Regions from separate parts of the Paenibacillus sp. 23TSA30-6 genome, predicted to be linked through region 2. Evidence: riboswitches for the same ligand, from Rfam matches in the RefSeq annotation. Region 2 holds a riboswitch; the other holds the start of a gene.
What was found. Region 2 has a riboswitch for FMN ahead of ribE (riboflavin synthase). Riboswitches for the same ligand answer to the same signal wherever they lie in the genome.
Positions count from the first base shown of each region.

Region 1 (8,878 bases), on a different contig from region 2:
AGGTAAAAATATGGACTTGTATGGGATCACCCTGTCTGCGGGGCATTTGTACGGTTTGCTTTTTTTTGCGGATAAACCGATGACGCTGGACGAAATGGGCCGTGAAATGGAAATGAGCAAAACGAGCATGAGTACCGGTGTCCGAACACTGCTGGATTTGAAAATGGTCAACAAGGTGTGGAGCAAAGGCTCACGCAAGGATTTGTATGAAGTCGAATATGACTGGCATCAAACGTTCACAGACTTCTTTGCTATTAAATGGAGAAAAGCGGTTGAAACGAATTTGCTGGTGCTGCGCAAGGCCATTGAGGAGCTGGACAGATTGCTGGAGCGGGATGGGGAATATGAGGAATTTAAGGCTGTTCTCCAGCAGGATCGTTTGAAAATGAAGCAGGCTGTGGCTTATTACAAGTGGCTGGACCGACTGATTGATTCGATGGAAAGCGAAGAAATATACAAGCTGATCCCGAAGGAAGAGGTTCGTGATTAATCGCTTATCATCTTTTGTTTCCAAAAAAATGCCGGAGCGTAGAAAGCGTTCCCGGCATTTTTTTGTGTGTGGCTTTGTTAATTTTGAATTAGCTTTGTTCGATTTTTGGTTTGGGCCTGCGCAAAGGGTATAATAGAAATATGAAATGATTGATATAATGCTGTGTTGAATATTTAATACTGAACATACAGGTTAAAGGAGGCTTCATATATGGAAAGTATTACAATACATACCCGCCTGGGTCAGCTTCGTGGGGAAACGGTGAATGGATATCATGTATGGAAGGGCATTCCATATGCACAGCCTCCTGTGGGGGAACTGCGTTTTCACGCGCCTCAGCCTTTGAAGCCTTGGGAAGAGGTACGAGATGCAACGCGCTTTGGGCCGATCTGTCCGCAGCCTATGCCATCTGCTGAGAGTATGACCGGGAATCTGGTGGAACCGCCTGAGCAGTCGGAGGACTGCTTGTACCTGAACGTCTGGACGCCAGCTTCGGAGGCACCTGCAAAGGGACGACCCGTGATGGTGTGGATTCACGGCGGAACCTTTGTAACCGGGTCGGGAATTATTCCATTATATGATGGGGCACGGATGGCAGAAAATGGCGATGTTGTCGTCGTTACGCTCAATTATCGGCTCGGGCCGTTGGGCTTTTTGCACCTGACTCCACGGGGAGACGGACTGACCTCTAATGCGGGGCTGCTGGATCAGATTGCTGCCTTGGAATGGGTTAGGGACCACATCGCCGCATTTGGCGGTAACCCGGACGAGGTGACGGTGTTCGGTGAATCAGCGGGAGCTATGAGCATTGCCGCGTTATTGGCTATGCCAGCCGCAGAGGGCCTGTTCCAGCGTGCTATTTTACAAAGCGGAGCATCGCAGGTGCTGCCGACTTCACAGGCGGAGCAAGTCACGGCTGCGTATCTTCAGCAGTTGGGGGTGGACACCCTGCATCCGGAACGATTGTTTACGCTGCCGACGGAGGCACTCATGCTTGCCATGGCCAAGACGCATGAAATGATCGGCCCGGGACTGGCAATGCTCTATCAACCCGTTGTGGACGGTGTGACCTTGCCTGACGTACCTTTATCTGCGATTGCCAAAGGATCAGCCAAGCAGGTATCCGTTCTGATCGGAACGAATTTGCATGAGGGTGCTTACTTTATTCGTAAGGAATCCCATCTGATGAACAAGTCGACGGCGAGTCAGGCATTGGAAATAATGACGGGCATGTCAGATGTTGGCGATTTGACGGAACCATTCCCTGTTACGATTGAGGGGCAAGCGCAGATGCTGACGGATCTGTTCTTCTGGCGGCCTGCGCTGGCTCTGGCGGTTGCACAAGCGGTACATGCCCCGGTGTGGATGTACCGTTTTGACTGGACGCTGCCGGGGCATCCAGTATTCGGACAAGCGGTTCACGGCGCGGAAATTGCGTTTGTTTTCGATAATCTGGAGCTGCTAGGCAAGCTCGGATTGGACGTTCATCCGCCTATGAGGACGCTGGCTTACGATATGCAGCAGGCATGGGTTGCTTTTGCACGTGATGGGAAGCCTGTGCTGTCGGAAAGGGAGTGGCCGGTATACGACAGGGAAACACGGGCCACGACCATTTTTCATCAAGGCATCTCAGTTCAGCATGACCCGGAAGGGGAAAGACGCCGCCAGTTGACCGGACAGATGAGTATTTGATCCAAGTATTGAGATATCGTCTAATGCCCTAACATATTAAAAGCCTTCGCCCGTATTTTGTATACGGATGAAGGCTTTTTTAGGTTGAACAGGTGCAGATGTATTGCAGGCACTAAATCTTGAATCGCTTAACCAGCTCTTGCAAATCCTGCGCCATGTTGGACAGCTCCTGAGAGGAAGAAGCGATTTCTTCCATCGCCGCCATTTGCTCTTGAACGGCTGCGGAAGTCGTCTGTGAGCTATCCGCCGAATTGCGGGACAGGCTTGCCAGATGGGTAACAGTAGCCGAAACTTCCTCCGTACTGGCCGAAATTTGTTCAGCGGCTGCGGACACGCTTTGAATCTGTTCCACAATATGAGATGTGGAGCGCTCAATATTCGTGAAGGCACCTTCTGCATCTTGGCTAATACGCAGTCCCTCGCCCACCTGGTTACGAACATTACCGTTCATCGTAGCTGTGGAGCGCTGGATCAGATCCAGCATCTGTGTAATGATTTGGCTGATGGAATCCGCGCTTTCCTTGGATTGCTCCGATAGCTTGCGAACCTCGATGGCTACTACGGCGAATCCACGCCCGGCTTCGCCTGCTCTGGAGGCTTCGATTGACGCGTTCAGCGACAGCAGGTTGGTCTGCTTGGCAATGGCAGCAATCGCACTATTCATCTGCTTCGCATCGTCAGAGAGCTGTGACAGCTCGTCCATCAGGCTGGCTGTTTGGGTCACAGCTTCCAAAATACGGTCCATCTGTGTGCGTACGCTGCCGATCATTTGGCTGCCTTTGGCTACGTCATGCTCAGTCTGTCCTGCTGAATCTACGATGGAGCTTGCCGATTCCGCAATGGTGCTGACACCCTTCGCCATTTCCTCGACGGCATTGGCTGTTTGTTCGGATGCCTCTGCACTGGTGGTCGCATTTTCTGCGGATTCCATAACCGTTTCCGCTACATGCTGTACGGATTCCGTCGTTTGCTCTGTGCTTTCCTTGATCATCAGGGAGGAGGACGCGAGTCGGGACGACGTTTGGTTGACCTCGGAAACCATCGTATGCAGTGCATGTGTCATCTGGTCAAAATTTTGCGCCAGCTCGCTGAATTCATCCTTGCCGGACAGATTGACCCGTGCGGTAAGGTTGCCGTCACGAACCTCGCGCGTTCCATTTTGCAGCTTGCCCAGTGGAATCAGGAACGAGCGAATCATCAGGATAATAATGATAGCAGCAACCAGTGTGGATATGGCGATAACGATTAGGCTTTGTCTCAAAATGGGAGCTACCGAATCGCTATAATCCTCCTGATCTGCCAAGGCGATGACGTTCCATCCCGTAAGAGGATCAACGAGTGTAAATGATTGCATATCTCTGTTCATAAATCGAATTTCTTTCGTTGCGGATGATGATTGGATTTCCCCTTCATTTAACTTGGTAATAACGGGTAGTCCTTTAATGGAGTCTGCCGGTTTTTTTCCCGTATTCTTAAAGGCTACTCCAGCACCCGCCACAACTGTACTGTTCGCATCAACCACAAACAGTCCGCCACGATTGCCGATCGTAACCTCCTTCAAGCTTTCGCTTAGTCTATCCAGACTCAAGTTCATTGCTATAGCTCCTTGACCATCTGGTAAGCTTCTGGACAACGTGACCACTAAATTACCCGAGGAAGCACTGACTGACGGAGCACTAATGATTGTTTCCCCGTTTAACCCTATCGCATTTGAATACCATTTTTTTTCACGGGGATCATAATCCGTTGATTCTTTCTTTGGTGAACGAACATATTCTCCTTTTGTATTACCAAGAAGTACCCCATCCAGCTCGGGATGAGCTTTCAAGATCACATCAAATTTAGCCTGAATTTCTTCATTCTTGGAATTCAGGGTATTGGATTGAACCTCAGTAGCTAATACATTTAAATCTTTTATTAAAGGTGATACATATTGATTAATGTTGCTGCGAAATAAAAACAGGTTGAAATCAATTGAGCTGCCCATCTGCTGGCTAAGCTGGGTTTTGGCCCCCTGATACGAAAAGTATCCAATAAGAACACTTGGAATCAATAGAACCGCCAAAAAAGATACAATCAATTTTGTCCGCATTAAATAGAACTGTTTGAGAAACCTGCTCCACCATGGAACCGTTTGTTTTGCTTTAGTCATAGTTCTTGCTCCTCTGTGTCTAATGATCACTACATTGTTTTATTCGACAAAAGCCAAAGGATTTTATAGATGTAATCTTTGGGAAAAGAGGAATAGTTGCTAGTTTTACACGCTTTTATTTAAAAATAGTTCTAAAGTAGCATGTTAAATATTAATACTTATACATAAAAAGCCAAATCGGAGATGCAAAGCATCTTCTCGATTTGGCTTGGGAAGTAAGTAACGGACATTGAACCTGTTAGTTTTTTTGCTGACGAGAAATCATAAAGAGTGTAATCCAGATAAGCATAAAGCCAGTCAATTGCGCTACCGTAACGATCTGCTGGAAAGCGATCCAGTTAATTACAACACCGACCATCGGGAAGCTTAGTTCTGCCATCGTGGCATAAGACGCCTTGGTCGTACTCAAGCCCTTGTAATACAGTAACAGGCTGAGAAGACCAGGGAGCAGCGCCTGCAGCAACAGATTGATAATCACGGCTGCGCCCGCCCATGTGCCAGCAGGCATATTCCAGGGTGCATGCTCCACAGAGGTGAGAACGATCAGCAGAGGGAGAGCCACCATGAAGCGCAGGGAGGTCACCGTCTCATATTTCATCGAACGAAGCAAGTAGCTTCCCATTACTGTCGAACCGCCCCACAGGACCGCTGCTCCTAGTGCAAGCAGACTGCCGACGTGGATGAAATCATGAACATGTCCGAAGGGGAGCGACCAGCCGAAGGTAAGAAGATACGTCCCGAACAGAGCCACGACAATTAAGATTCCAAAATTACGCGGCAGCATTTCCTTCAATATAACGCGGGCCAGAATAATAGCGACCAACGGTTGAAGCTTCTGGAGCAGCAGCACTGCATTGAGATCACCGTTGCTAAGTGCCATTGTGAAAATCACGCTGGCCAGAGCCGAGCCGCCCCACGAGACGAACAAGATGGCCAAAATCTGACGAAGCCGTACCGCTTTAAGCTCCTCGCGATGCTTCCACAGCACTGGTGCCAGGGCGATAAAGAGCAGCACATGCTCCATCAGCACAATTTGTGTAGAGGTAAACGATTTGAGCAAAATAATACGAAACAGCGGGTCCGCGCCCCACAAGGCCGCTCCAATCGCGACTAGCCAAAAACCGCTTTTCATGTGGGAGCTACGATCAAAATCTTTGGATGTTAGTACAGTTGATGATTGACTCATACTCAATTAGCTCCTTGCGAATACAGGACCGGTGGCACAAAAACCCCCGTCCATGGCGATAGGCCATGCAAGACGGGGGTTGATCAAATAAACTTGCCGCTTTATGCAAGTTAAATGAAGTTGCTGCAAAACCAATAACACAGCATTCATTCACTTTGCGGCATGTTCATGCTTCGATCTTCTTCCATCCGGACTTTACCGTCGGCTTTGGCATCTCACCAAATCAGTCCGTATCTTGTTGCCAGATACAGAGTCGCGGGCTTAGCTCCATGAGCCATACCGCCGGTTGGGAATCACACCCTACCCCGAAGATCCTTATTCCGTTTTTTTATTTCTCCTATAGGATATACCTGTTTTAGAATGAAGTCCAGTGAAAAATATGTGTACATTGAACAAAGGTTTTCATTTATTTTTTGAAAGCGTTTTACAAAATTACATATTACGAAGTAATATCTTTGTACTCGATACGACGGATGGCCGCATAAGCTACGAGCATCCCCAGCGCGGCGAACCCGATCTGCACAAGCGCAATGGAGCTAAGTGTAGCGCCGTTATTATTCGAAAACAGCAGGGCTACGATCAGGATCGAGCTCACAATGGTGGTAGGTATCGAGTATTTTCGCATCCCCATGTACAGCGGAACCAGCCCCATAAAGCTTGCTGCAACCGCATTGATCAGTGTCCGCACTGATTGCTGTCCTAGTATAGTGAGGCTAAGCTTATCCGGTACAATAACGACGAACTGATTTAATAGATGAAGGGCTGCCGTAATGATGATTTCCGATAAAATAATGGAAAGGAACGTAAACAGCAACACGATCAAGAGTTTGGCGACCATCAGCTTTTTGCGGTCAATCGGGTACATGAACAAGATGTTAATCGACTTGGACTTAAATTCGCTCACAATAAAGCGGCACAGCAGGACGGAGGCAAAAATAATAAATGTGGCTCTGACCATATAGTCCAGGAGGTCCAAAAGCTCAGCGTACCGTGTAAATTCGGGCACTCCTTCACTTTGGCTGTCCAGCGCAATAATGATGAACAGGCCAAAAATACATGCGTTGGCAATCAGCGCCGAACGGATATATCCCGCCAAATGAAACTTTTTCAGCTCCAGTTGCATTAGTTTAAGCATGGAGTTCACCTCCATGTAACAGCCGCACGAAGTAGTCTTCCAGCGTACTGTTTTTTTGGTGGATGGAATCCACCTCTACCTCATTTAAAATGAGCGTTTTCGTAATTTGCTTCTGCGGTACACTTGTATCGTAAATGCGTATATTCTGATCATTCAGCACCCGGATATTCGTCAGATTCAGGTGATGGGAGAGGACGTAGGCCGCTTTTTTGCAGTCATTGGTCGTAAATTCGATGTATTCCGTATTGGTTTCCCGCACCTGTTCCATCGACACTTCCTCAATCAGTCGACCGTGATTAATCACACCCACCGTATCGGCAATTTGCTCGATTTCCACTAAAATGTGGCTGGACACAAGGATCGTCATACCATATTCCTTGCACAGCATGTGGAATAATTGGCGGATTTCCTTGATCCCCACCGGGTCCAATCCATTAATGGGTTCGTCCAAAATCAGCAACTCCGGCTTGGTCGCAATTGCTCGGGCGATCCCGAGACGCTGCTTCATCCCCAGTGAGAAATCCTTTACCGGCTTGTCATCTGCGTTTCGCAGGTTCACCAGCTCCAGTGCATCCCGAACAGCCTGCTTGTTATAATAGCCCATATATTCACAATGAAGTTCGAGATTTTGCCGGGCCGTCAGCCTGTCATAAAAAATCGGGTATTCAATAATCGAGCCCATCCGTCCGAGCAGTTGGTACGACTTTGGCGTTAATTTTTCACCGAACAATTCAATCTCACCCGAGGTCGGCTTGAGCAGGTTCGTAATCATTTTCATAATCGTTGTCTTGCCCGCCCCATTGGGACCGAGAAAGCCATAAGTTTCCCCCTGGCGCACATTCATGCTGACCCCCGTTACAATTTCGTTGCCCTTCAGGGCTTTGGTCAGTTGATGCGTCCGTAATATGTAAGTCATGGGTGTTCTCCCTTCGTATACTGTTGATAATTCAAGCATAAAGGGTGAAATGTTCATTTTTCTTTCCCGTTTCTTACAAAATTATTAAGTTCGATTAATAGTTGATTTTTTTCAATGTAAAAGAGAAGACCGTCCGCTCATAAGGTATGCTGCTCAAATGAATCTCTCCGTTCATCGTCTCAACCAGACGTTTGGCAATCGTAAGACCCAGCCCGCTGCCCTGTATCGCCTTATTGCGGGAATCCTCAAGCGTGTACATACGTTCAAAAACCTTGTCCTGCTCAGGCTCCTGTATGCCTTGCCCCCGATCCCATACCTCTATACGCACCGTGTCCTGCTGTTCCGTTAGAGTCAGTCCCAGTGTCCGACCATCGGCACCGTAGCGAATCGCATTCGAGATCAGATTGTTCAGCACCCGCCCAATCGCTCCTTCGTTCCCCAAGGCATGAATGGGGTGCTCCGGGATATCAATATGCACAGCAAACCCCTGAGCTGTCAGCAGATCATAAAACTGCAAAATGCTGCGTCTGCACAGCTCTCCCACCTCCAGCCGGGTCAACGGAATGTCCGTATCATTAGCCTCCAGCTTCGCCAAGCTAAAAAAGCTTCCGATCAGCTCAATCGCTTCGCTTGTCTTCTGATGAATCCTGGATAGCAGCTTTGCACGTTCTTCCAGCAAAATATGCGGGTCGGCATCCAGCATCTCGGCATATCCGAGCACCACCGTAAGCGGGGTCTTAAGGTCGTGGGAAATGTTTGAAATCATTTTGCGCATGGCGATTTGGCTTCGGTTGTAATCCACAGACACTCTCAAATTCAAGTCCAGCAAACGGTTAATTTCCGTCATGAGCCTTTGCAGCTCGGTATCACCTGTGACATATAGCAGCTTTTCCGCATGATTAACGGTTACAATTCGTTCCAGTGCGTTTCGGATATCCTTTATTTTGCGCTTTTGGGCCACCCGTTCCCGCCAGAGCCATACAATAACGATGGACAGGATGAGGACGACGATCCATTCAGAAAAGCTCTCGATGTTCATATCACCCGTTCTCCCATTTGTAGCCGATGCCCCATAAGGTCTTGATATGAACCGGGTGGGAGGGGTCTTCTTCGATTTTCTCACGTAAGCGGCGGATATGGACGTTAATCACATTTTCGTCACCCATATAATCCTCTTTCCAGATAAACCCGTATAGTTGCGCTTTGGTAAATACACGGTTTGGATGGGTGACAAATAGCTTCAGAATATCAGATTCCTTAGCTGTTAACTGAATTTGGATTCCGTTGCGGGTGACCATAAAATGATC
Region 1 is NZ_SLTL01000001.1:276,075-284,952, forward strand. It holds gene E0698_RS01440 (GbsR/MarR family transcriptional regulator) at 1-490, shown strand, start outside; gene E0698_RS01445 (carboxylesterase/lipase family protein) at 701-2,182, shown strand; gene E0698_RS01450 (methyl-accepting chemotaxis protein) at 2,295-4,334, opposite strand; gene E0698_RS01455 (DMT family transporter) at 4,573-5,520, opposite strand; FMN riboswitch at 5,693-5,837, opposite strand; gene E0698_RS01460 (ABC transporter permease) at 5,960-6,655, opposite strand; gene E0698_RS01465 (ABC transporter ATP-binding protein) at 6,648-7,571, opposite strand; gene E0698_RS01470 (sensor histidine kinase) at 7,666-8,610, opposite strand; gene E0698_RS01475 (response regulator transcription factor) at 8,612-8,878, opposite strand, start outside.
Region 1: linked by a shared signal. The riboswitch ahead of E0698_RS01455 (DMT family transporter) and the one ahead of ribE (riboflavin synthase) in region 2 are both predicted to bind FMN.

Region 2 (8,878 bases):
GCGGCGGGTCCGGAAAACAAAGTTCGTACTGGCGCCTGTGCAGCTGTGCCAATATCCATAATACCGCCATTCGATTGCGTAATAAAAGGTTGCGTCTGAACTCCTTCTTCATTCAAACGTTCACGAAGCGTTTCAAAGTAACGCTGGACGTTTGGCTGAATATACAAGTTAACGGACGTCATAGCCGCCCGCTCGTATTCCCTCATCTGAGGCCACAAGGCGGAAGACGCATTCACACCCAACTGGGGAGCGATCTCACGTATCCGCTGAACAGCCAATTGCTCATGCTGCGGGTTTTTATAGCTATGCAGGAAGCAAACCACTACCCCGCTCACCCCGGAATCCAGCGCCCCGCGAATCGCTTGATCCAGACTATCAGAATCTAATGAGGTATGTACCGTACCGTCATGCAGCATGCGCTCTTTTACCGTAAAGACCCGTTCTCTCGGCACAAGCGGCTCAGGCAGTCTGGAACGAAAATCATATGGTATCGGCAGCCGTAAACGCTGGAGAGCCAGCAAATCCCGGAATCCCTCGGTTACGATGAGTGCAATCGCCTCACCGCGACGCTGTAGTAACGTATTTAGACCTATTGTAGTGCCGTGCACGAAGTAATGTATGTCCTCCGGCTTGATGCCACGCTCTTTCAACAAGGCTAATCCATTTGCAATCCCCTGTGCAGGGTCCAACGGAATGGTTGGAGTTTTCACTCCCCATAGCTTGCCGTTCTGATTGTCCAATATGGTTAAATCCGTAAATGTTCCCCCAATATCAATCCCTAATCTCCATGAATCGCCCAACCTTTACTGCCTCCTCTTGTTACGCACGATCTCTCTGCTATAATTACGACTAATTCTATCGACATTATATAAATAAATCAAGATATTCGATAAAATTCGACAATATTATCAAGAGTATTTTTGTGCTACCCTAAGTTCAGAGAAGGATGGATTCCATCGCTCTTTACTCTTCACTGCTGACCTGACGATTCTCAGGTTTCTTGGAGAATACGCGCTTCCACGCCTCTGGACCGCCCGGTACGCGCCATATGCGGTAAGCCAACATGAGCATCGAATAAACGACATAACCTAGTGAAATACTTGCCTCACAGGTCAAAGTGGTAGTAAAACGCAGGCGATCTACCCAATAGGGCACAACAAACAGCTTGGGCGTGCAGTTCATGCGCACAAAGCTGGAGGCAAAACCGATCAGTGACGTTTTCAGTCCCCAGAGAATACCGGTAGAGGTAGCCGTATAAGCAGCATCAGCAAGACTGATATTGGTGGACCATTCCATTTTCGACATTTTCACATGGGATAGCGTATGACGTATCCATCGGTGAAAGGAGCGTGTTCCTTTCAGCAGAATCCGAATATCGTGTATAAATAGCTTGATTTTCTCTTTATCGATGGTGCCGCTGTCAATAGAAGCATCGGTTTTATGTATGTTTTTGTTGCGATCGAGTCGATAGAGTAGCCCTTTCTGCAAACTTGCCAGCAGAATAGCCGGAATGTCATAGTTTATTTTAATCCACCCGTACAGAAATCTGATCTCCAGATGCGCCCGGTCATCATTATCATGCTTGGCAATATCCAGCTTCAATCGGATACGGGAGAGCAGAACAGCCAGCACAAGTAACAAGACGACGATGATGGCGATACCGATCCATTTCCACACTGGCGAGTCCTCCCTTCCTTTTTTCTACATAGATATACCATGGCAAAAATAGTATGACCCTTCACCCGGAAAACATGCATCCTGAAACGCTAAACAGCCAGCCCCATTACGCAAGGACTGGCTGTTTTCTAAATTTCGAACCTTTAACAATGAAGAGAAACCTGTAAAACAAGCTCCTGTCAGGCATCAAGATTCCGTATCGTTCATATCCGGGTGATTACTCTCCAAACGTTCGAACAACAATTGTGTCTCTTCCTCCAAATTATCCGAGTCCTCAAACTGCTCAGGCTGCGGCAAATCCGCCAAAGAGCCCAGACCAAAATAATCCAGAAATGACTTCGTCGTACCGTACAAAATTGGCCGTCCGATAGCCTCAGCCCGACCTTTTTCCTCAATAAGCTCCTTGTTGACCAGAGTATGTATGGCCCGCTCAGATTTGACACCGCGAATATCTTCGATTTCAACTCTTGTAATGGGCTGGCGGTAGGCCACAATGGCAAGTGTCTCCAAGGCCGCTTGCGACAGCGAGGCACGTGCCGGAGAGTAGGCGAGCTTTTCAAAATAAGGTGCATGTTCGGATAAGGTTGCAAGCTGATAGTGCCCGGCGATACGGACAATTTGCAGACCTCTTCCTCCCTGCTCCATGTCCTGCTTCATATCCTCCAGACCCTTTTCAACCAGTTCTTGCTGCTGCTCTACAATGTCGGCGATCTGCTTGGCGGACAACCCTTCCTCTCCCGCGAGAAACAGCAGTCCCTCAATAATTGATTTCAGCTTCAGATAATCCATTAACCCGTAAATCCCCTCTCCACTCCATTACAATATCATCGAAAAGCTTCTCCTGATAGCAGAAAATCTGCTTCATTTTCATCAATTCGAGGATAGCCAAAAAGGTGACTACCACTTCATGCCGATACATATCCTCATGCATCAGCTTGGAGAACAGAAGCCGTCCCCCCGTTCCTACCATCTCCAACGCCCCGATGACCTGCCGAATACGGTCCTTGACCGAAATTTCATCCCGGTGAATACGGGTTACCGTCGTACGTCGTTCTGCTTTGCGCAGCGCACGCTGAAAAGCCGCGACCAAATCGCTTGCATGCAGCCCATGCACCGGATTGGCGGGTTCGATGGGCAGGTATGCGCTCAAATCCTCCGGTTCCTTGCCATAGATCAGACTTCGTTCCCATTCACGCTCACTCAGATGGCGGGCAATCCCTTTATATTTACGATACTCCACCAGCTTGCGAACCAGTTCATCCCGTGGATCATAATCCTCTTCTTCATAAAAATCCAAATCATCATATTCCATTACAGGTGGCTTGGGAAGCAGCAATTTACTCTTAATGGATAAGAGCGTCGCCGCCATCACCAGAAACTCGCTCGTAATGTCCAGCTCCAGCTCCTGCATACTGTTCAAAAAAGCCATATACTGATCAGTAATATCACTAATCGGGATATCCTGAATATCGATCTCGGCCTTATCAATCAGATGCAACAGCAGGTCCAGCGGACCCTCGAATGTTTCCAGCTTGTAATTTACGACTGTCAATGTGCTTCCCCCTGCCTTACTCCAATCATCATTCAACAATACCTTTCCCCGTTAGCACTTATGCTCGACTTTATCAATCCCTCTTTCTGTAGTATATACGTCATCGCCTTGCTTAACAATCCAATCCCTTTTTCCTGCTATAGTTATGTCGTTCAATTCAGGTATTCGCAAAATTAAAACTGCTTGCCCAGATTCGCCATCTCAATCGCAGCCAGTGCGGAATCCCAGCCTTTATTACCAGCCTTCGTACCTGCACGCTCAATAGCCTGCTCAATGTTTTCCGTCGTTACTACACCGAAAATAACAGGCACGCCTGTTTTCAGACTGCTTGCCGCCACACCCTTGGCTACCTCATTGCAGACGATATCATAATGGGAGGTCGAACCACGGATCACCGTACCCAGCGTAATAACGGCATCGTATTTACCGCTTGCAGCCATTTTTTGAGCAATCAGTGAAATTTCAAAAGCACCTGGCACCCAGGCTACATCAATCTCATCTTCCTTCGCTCCATGCCGTTGAAGCGCATCGATTGCACCGCTTAACAGCTTACTTGTAATAAACTCATTAAACCGGCCTACCACAATACCATACTTCAAACCATCCGATACGAGATTACCTTCCAGAAAACGTGCCATATGAATCAACCTCTCTTTTTTAAATTATTTACAATGACATACGACGACGATAATCAATCAAATCCTGAATACTGATCAGCTTCAAATGATGACGGTTGGCGATCACTGCCAAATCGGGTACTCGGGCCATGGACCCATCTTCCTTTATAATTTCGCAAATGACCCCGGCGGGTTTGGAGCCGCAGAGTCGGGCCAGATCGACAGCCGCCTCAGTATGACCCGCACGCTGCAAAACACCCCCATCGCGGGCGATCAGCGGAAACATGTGACCGGGCTTGCGGAAATCGCTTCCTGTGGCTGCTTCGTCGGTCAGCGCACGCACGGTCAATGAACGCTCGGCTGCTGAAATCCCCGTTGTGGTCTCTCTATGATCTACCGACACCGTAAAGGCTGTGCCGTGGAAATCTGTATTTTGCTCCACCATCGGTTGCAATTCCAGTGCCTCGGCTCTTTGCCCTGTAATCGGTACGCAGACCAACCCGCGGCCTTCGGTAATCATGAAATTAATGACCTCGGGGGACGCTTTTTCTGCCAGAGCGATAAAATCGCCTTCGTTTTCCCGTTGCTCATCATCCACCACGATCACGACTTTACCGTTTTTTAGATCCTCCAGCGCTTCTTCAATGGAATCCAGACGAATTTCCACCTCCTGCTCCAACACACCATATTCCACTACGTCAGCCACTATATTTGAATGGCTCTCACTGCTTCCGCTTTCCATTACGCTTTCCTCCTTATTTCTTGTGGCATCAGGCAAAGCCGTGTTTCGCCAAATAATCCAGACTCATAGGAGCTTTCTCCGTTTCCTCCGTCGCCGCTAATCTTCCGTAATTCAAAAGCTGCTCCACATATTTACCTAAAATGTCGCATTCAATATTGACGGTGTCTCCCTCACGTTTGGCCTGCAAGGCCGTCTCAGATAAGGTATGGGGGATGATAGATACGGCAAAGGTATCTCCTGTGCGCTGGGCAACCGTCAAGCTGATGCCGTCGAGTGTAATCGAGCCTTTGAGAAGAATATATTTGAATATTGCCTGATCTGTAGGTGCAACTTCGTATACAATCGCATTCTGGTCTGATGTCACCCGACGAATCGTGCCCGTTCCATCCACATGTCCTTGCACGATATGCCCTCCGAACCTGTTGTTCGCCGCCATAGCCCGTTCCAGATTGACCCGGCTACCGGAGTTCAACTCTTTCAGATTGCTGTTGCGGAAGGTTTCAGGCATCACATCAACCTTAAAATCCTTAGTACCCACCTGTGTTGCGGTCAGACAAACACCATTCACGGAAACACTGTCTCCTATTTTCAAATCGCCCAATACCACAGAACCCGCAATGCCCAGCACCATCGCTTCTCCACTTCTGGAAATCTGCTGAATGCGTCCCACTTCCTCGACCAATCCGGTAAACATGCCTTCACTCCTTCCCATCTAAAGTTCAGTTTATCCCTAATTCATCAGGCGTAAGCGCAAAAACCCCCCAGTCCGGATAATATCCGTCATGGGGGGTGATGAGAGTCGAATTTTCAGTATACAAGCGCAGTCCATATACATCCTGAGACCACATGAATGATAAGTTTGCCAATAGAAAGCATGACTGACCATACAACTAAATACGCTCAGAGCGCGTGCGAAAACGAAAGCTTGTAGAACAAGCAATCTTCCGTTTGCTACCTGCAACGAAATAAGCCGTACGTACCATTACGTATGCTAAAAATCGGCACATGTCATGTCATGCACATGCGCTTCGTATCCTTCTCCCATCCAGACTATACTGTCGGTCCCGGAATTGCACCAGGTCCACCTTCTGCTGATCGCTCAGCATCCGGGTCACGGACTAAGCCGCGCTGTTCATCGCAGAAGCGATTTACAGACACGTCATCACCGCCGGTGGGGAATTGCGCCCCGCCCCGAAGGATCTTGCTTTATTCAATTGAATTAGCATTAAACTTGTTACGTATATTAGCACCGACTTCTAAAAAAAGCAAGTTATCTGATAGACGCTTCTGCTTTTGTTTTGACATATTGGCTGGAAAGCTCTTCAAACCAGGCTCTATCATTCATGTGAAGCGCCAGATCAATCAGATCGGCCAGTTCTTCGATCCCGAGCTGCGTAGCATGATCGAACGTAATGACCGCTGAAGCGGTTGGTCCGCGGCCACCCTCCGTGCATATATCGTAATCCAGCCGTACATCAACATGCCCGTCGATAAACTCGCATTTCAGAAAATAAATAATCTCGCACATTAAAATGGGACGCACCTGCGTTTCCAGCACACAATCCATCACCTTGGCTGAATAGTGCTGGTTCGTCAGCGTAAATTTGTGATCTGTCGCTGCCAGCGAAGTCCGTCCAAAGTCATCCGTAAATTTCAATTCCACTGGCGTGATATTCATGACCTTGGGTATTTGCTTCTTTATAATTTCGATTATCTCAACTGTATTCAGCTTAATCATACCTGCACCTCATTGCATCTTAAAATTCAGAGAAAGCACTAATTCAACATGTTTCACGTAGGCCTCCACTCCTATATCGGAAATCATTACCTGATTTTTTATGCTTCATCCCATAAACGACAAAAAAGATTCTTCGCGCAACAAGCGCAAAGAATCTTGATCGAACCGGTACCGCAACATCTTATAACAATGTTCAAAGTGTATTATGCAAAAAACTGGATTATAGCTCCGAAATTTCATGTTTCTTTTTCAGAATATTCCATCGGCGTTCAATCTCCTGCTCAAAGGTAGCCAGCGTGGCTTCTTCCTTAAGAAGATGTTTTGTTTTGCCCATTAATTTGAGCCATTCTGCGGCTGGAATCCGTTTTCCCTTGTCCTCCGGATTGTACGTAATCGTCGTACTGCCTTGCTCAATCTCGTACAGCGGGAAGAAGCAAGACTCCACAGCAGCTCCCACAATGCTGGTACCCAGTCTATCCTCGGATTTCCAGTTCAGCGGGCAGGCGCACAGGATTTTACCATAGGCGGTCCCCACGTTATTTGCATACCATTGTGCTTTGGCCGCTTTACGCAGCATATCCTGCGGATGGCTCTCGGCTGCCGTGAAGGCATATGGAATATTGCAGGCAGCCATAATTTGCACCGTATCCTTGTGATGCCCCTGCTTGCCTTTTTGCATCTTCCCTACACCTGAGGTGCTCGTCATATGGCCGACCGGAGTCGAGTATGATTGCTGCGACCCTGTATTCATGTACCCCTCGTTATCATATTCCAGCATGATCAGCTTATGATTACGCAGAGCCGCACCAATCGCAGAACCCATACCAATATCCATCCCACCGTCCCCGCTGATCATGATAAAGGTCGGATCGTCCGACATTTCAATTTCATTACGGCGCTTCATTTCCATGTAAGCTTCCAGCGCTCCCGAAAGTGTAGCGGCCCCGTTTTGAAAAAGATTGTGGATCATCGGCTGTTTGTGTGATGTATACGGATAACCTGTCGTGACCACGTATACACAACCGGTCTGGAACAGCACGACGATATCTCCCTCGATACCTTTGAAAAACAGCTCCAGCGCAGACAGCGCTCCACAGCCTGGACACGCCCCATGACCCGGCGTAAGACGGCGTGGTTTGGTCGTCAGCGAACGCAGCGGCGGTACCTTGACCTTGAGCTTCCCGGTCACCTCATCCGGCGTAACCTGAATGAGACCCGTACGGTACGCATCGCCCCGTGGCGGCTGCATAACTTGCGGCATCACCTTGTCCGGTGAACCCAGATTAATTCCGTAATAATCAAAGGGCTTCTCCGCTCGTCCGGCCTCTGCCGCCTCAATCGCAAGCTGGAAGAACGCCTCTGCATCTTCCGCATAAAAATCCTTGCCCCCCAGGCCAAAGATACGGCTCAACACGAGTGTCCGATTCAGCGGGTCCTCCTGTAAGGCCGCCTTGATTTCGTGCGTCAAATTACCGCCATCGGCGCCGTACGAATCCGCACGTTCACCCACCAGCAGCGCCTTGACATGGCACAATGCCTCGCGAAGCTGCTCGGCAGGAAACGGTCGGATGATATTCGGACGTATCACACCAGCTTTAATCCCGCGCGCGCGGAGTTGATCCGCCACATCCTTGGCCGATTCAGCCGCCGAATTCAACAGGAATACCGCGACCTCAGCATCCTCCATATGATACAGATCCAAAATCGGGTATTCCCGACCGGATAAAGCGGCATATTCTGCTGCTACCTGCTCATATACTCCTTCTGACAGCTTCAGTGCTTCGGACAGCTGAACATGATTATTCGTCAGGTCATCGCCGTTCATATGCGCGCCCACGGTAACAGGATGATCAAAATCCGTAATATTCGGATAATTTAAGTTCGGGTTAGGACCTACAAAACCGCGCACGGTCTCAGCATCGGCAAAATATTGCACTTTACGTTTTTGATGGGACGTATAAAAACCGTCATATGCAACCATTACAGGCAGCCGTACATCGCTATGCTCTGCGATTTTTAGTGCCATGATGTTCATATCATACACAGCCTGTGGTGTACTTGCCGTCAAAATGACCCAGCCTGTATTCAAACCATAGTACAGGTCCGAATGATCCCCGCGAATATCCAGGGGACCACTGACAGCTCGTGTCACCAGATTCATAACCATTGGAAAACGAGTACCTGACTGAACAGGTAACTGCTCCAGCATGTACAGGAAACCTTGCGAACTAGTGGCGTTCACAACCCTCGCTCCCGCTGCGGCAGCTCCATAACAAATCCCTGCCGATCCGTGTTCTCCGTCTGCTGCAACCAGCTTAATATTATGCTGACCTCTCGTTCTCATCTGATCCAGATACTGCGCTACCTCGGTAGATGGAGTAATCGGGAAATATCCCATCATATGATAATTGATCTGCGCAGCCGCCGTAGCTGCCATTTCATTACCGGATTCGAACGTTGTCACTTGCGCGGCGCCTGTCTGTTTGAGTTCTTCCTCCAGTTTTGCCATTACGCACGCCCTCCTTCATATACCGGAAATTGGTGGGCAACTC
Region 2 is NZ_SLTL01000004.1:164,752-173,629, forward strand. It holds gene E0698_RS05330 (hydantoinase/oxoprolinase family protein) at 1-800, opposite strand, end outside; gene E0698_RS05335 (DUF2953 domain-containing protein) at 964-1,677, opposite strand; gene scpB (SMC-Scp complex subunit ScpB) at 1,864-2,466, opposite strand; gene E0698_RS05345 (segregation and condensation protein A) at 2,435-3,229, opposite strand; gene ribH (6,7-dimethyl-8-ribityllumazine synthase) at 3,403-3,867, opposite strand; gene ribB (3,4-dihydroxy-2-butanone-4-phosphate synthase) at 3,896-4,588, opposite strand; gene ribE (riboflavin synthase) at 4,617-5,282, opposite strand; FMN riboswitch at 5,618-5,791, opposite strand; gene E0698_RS05365 (IDEAL domain-containing protein) at 5,859-6,326, opposite strand; gene E0698_RS05370 (thiamine pyrophosphate-dependent enzyme) at 6,547-8,835, opposite strand; gene E0698_RS05375 (2-oxoacid:acceptor oxidoreductase family protein) at 8,835-8,878, opposite strand, start outside.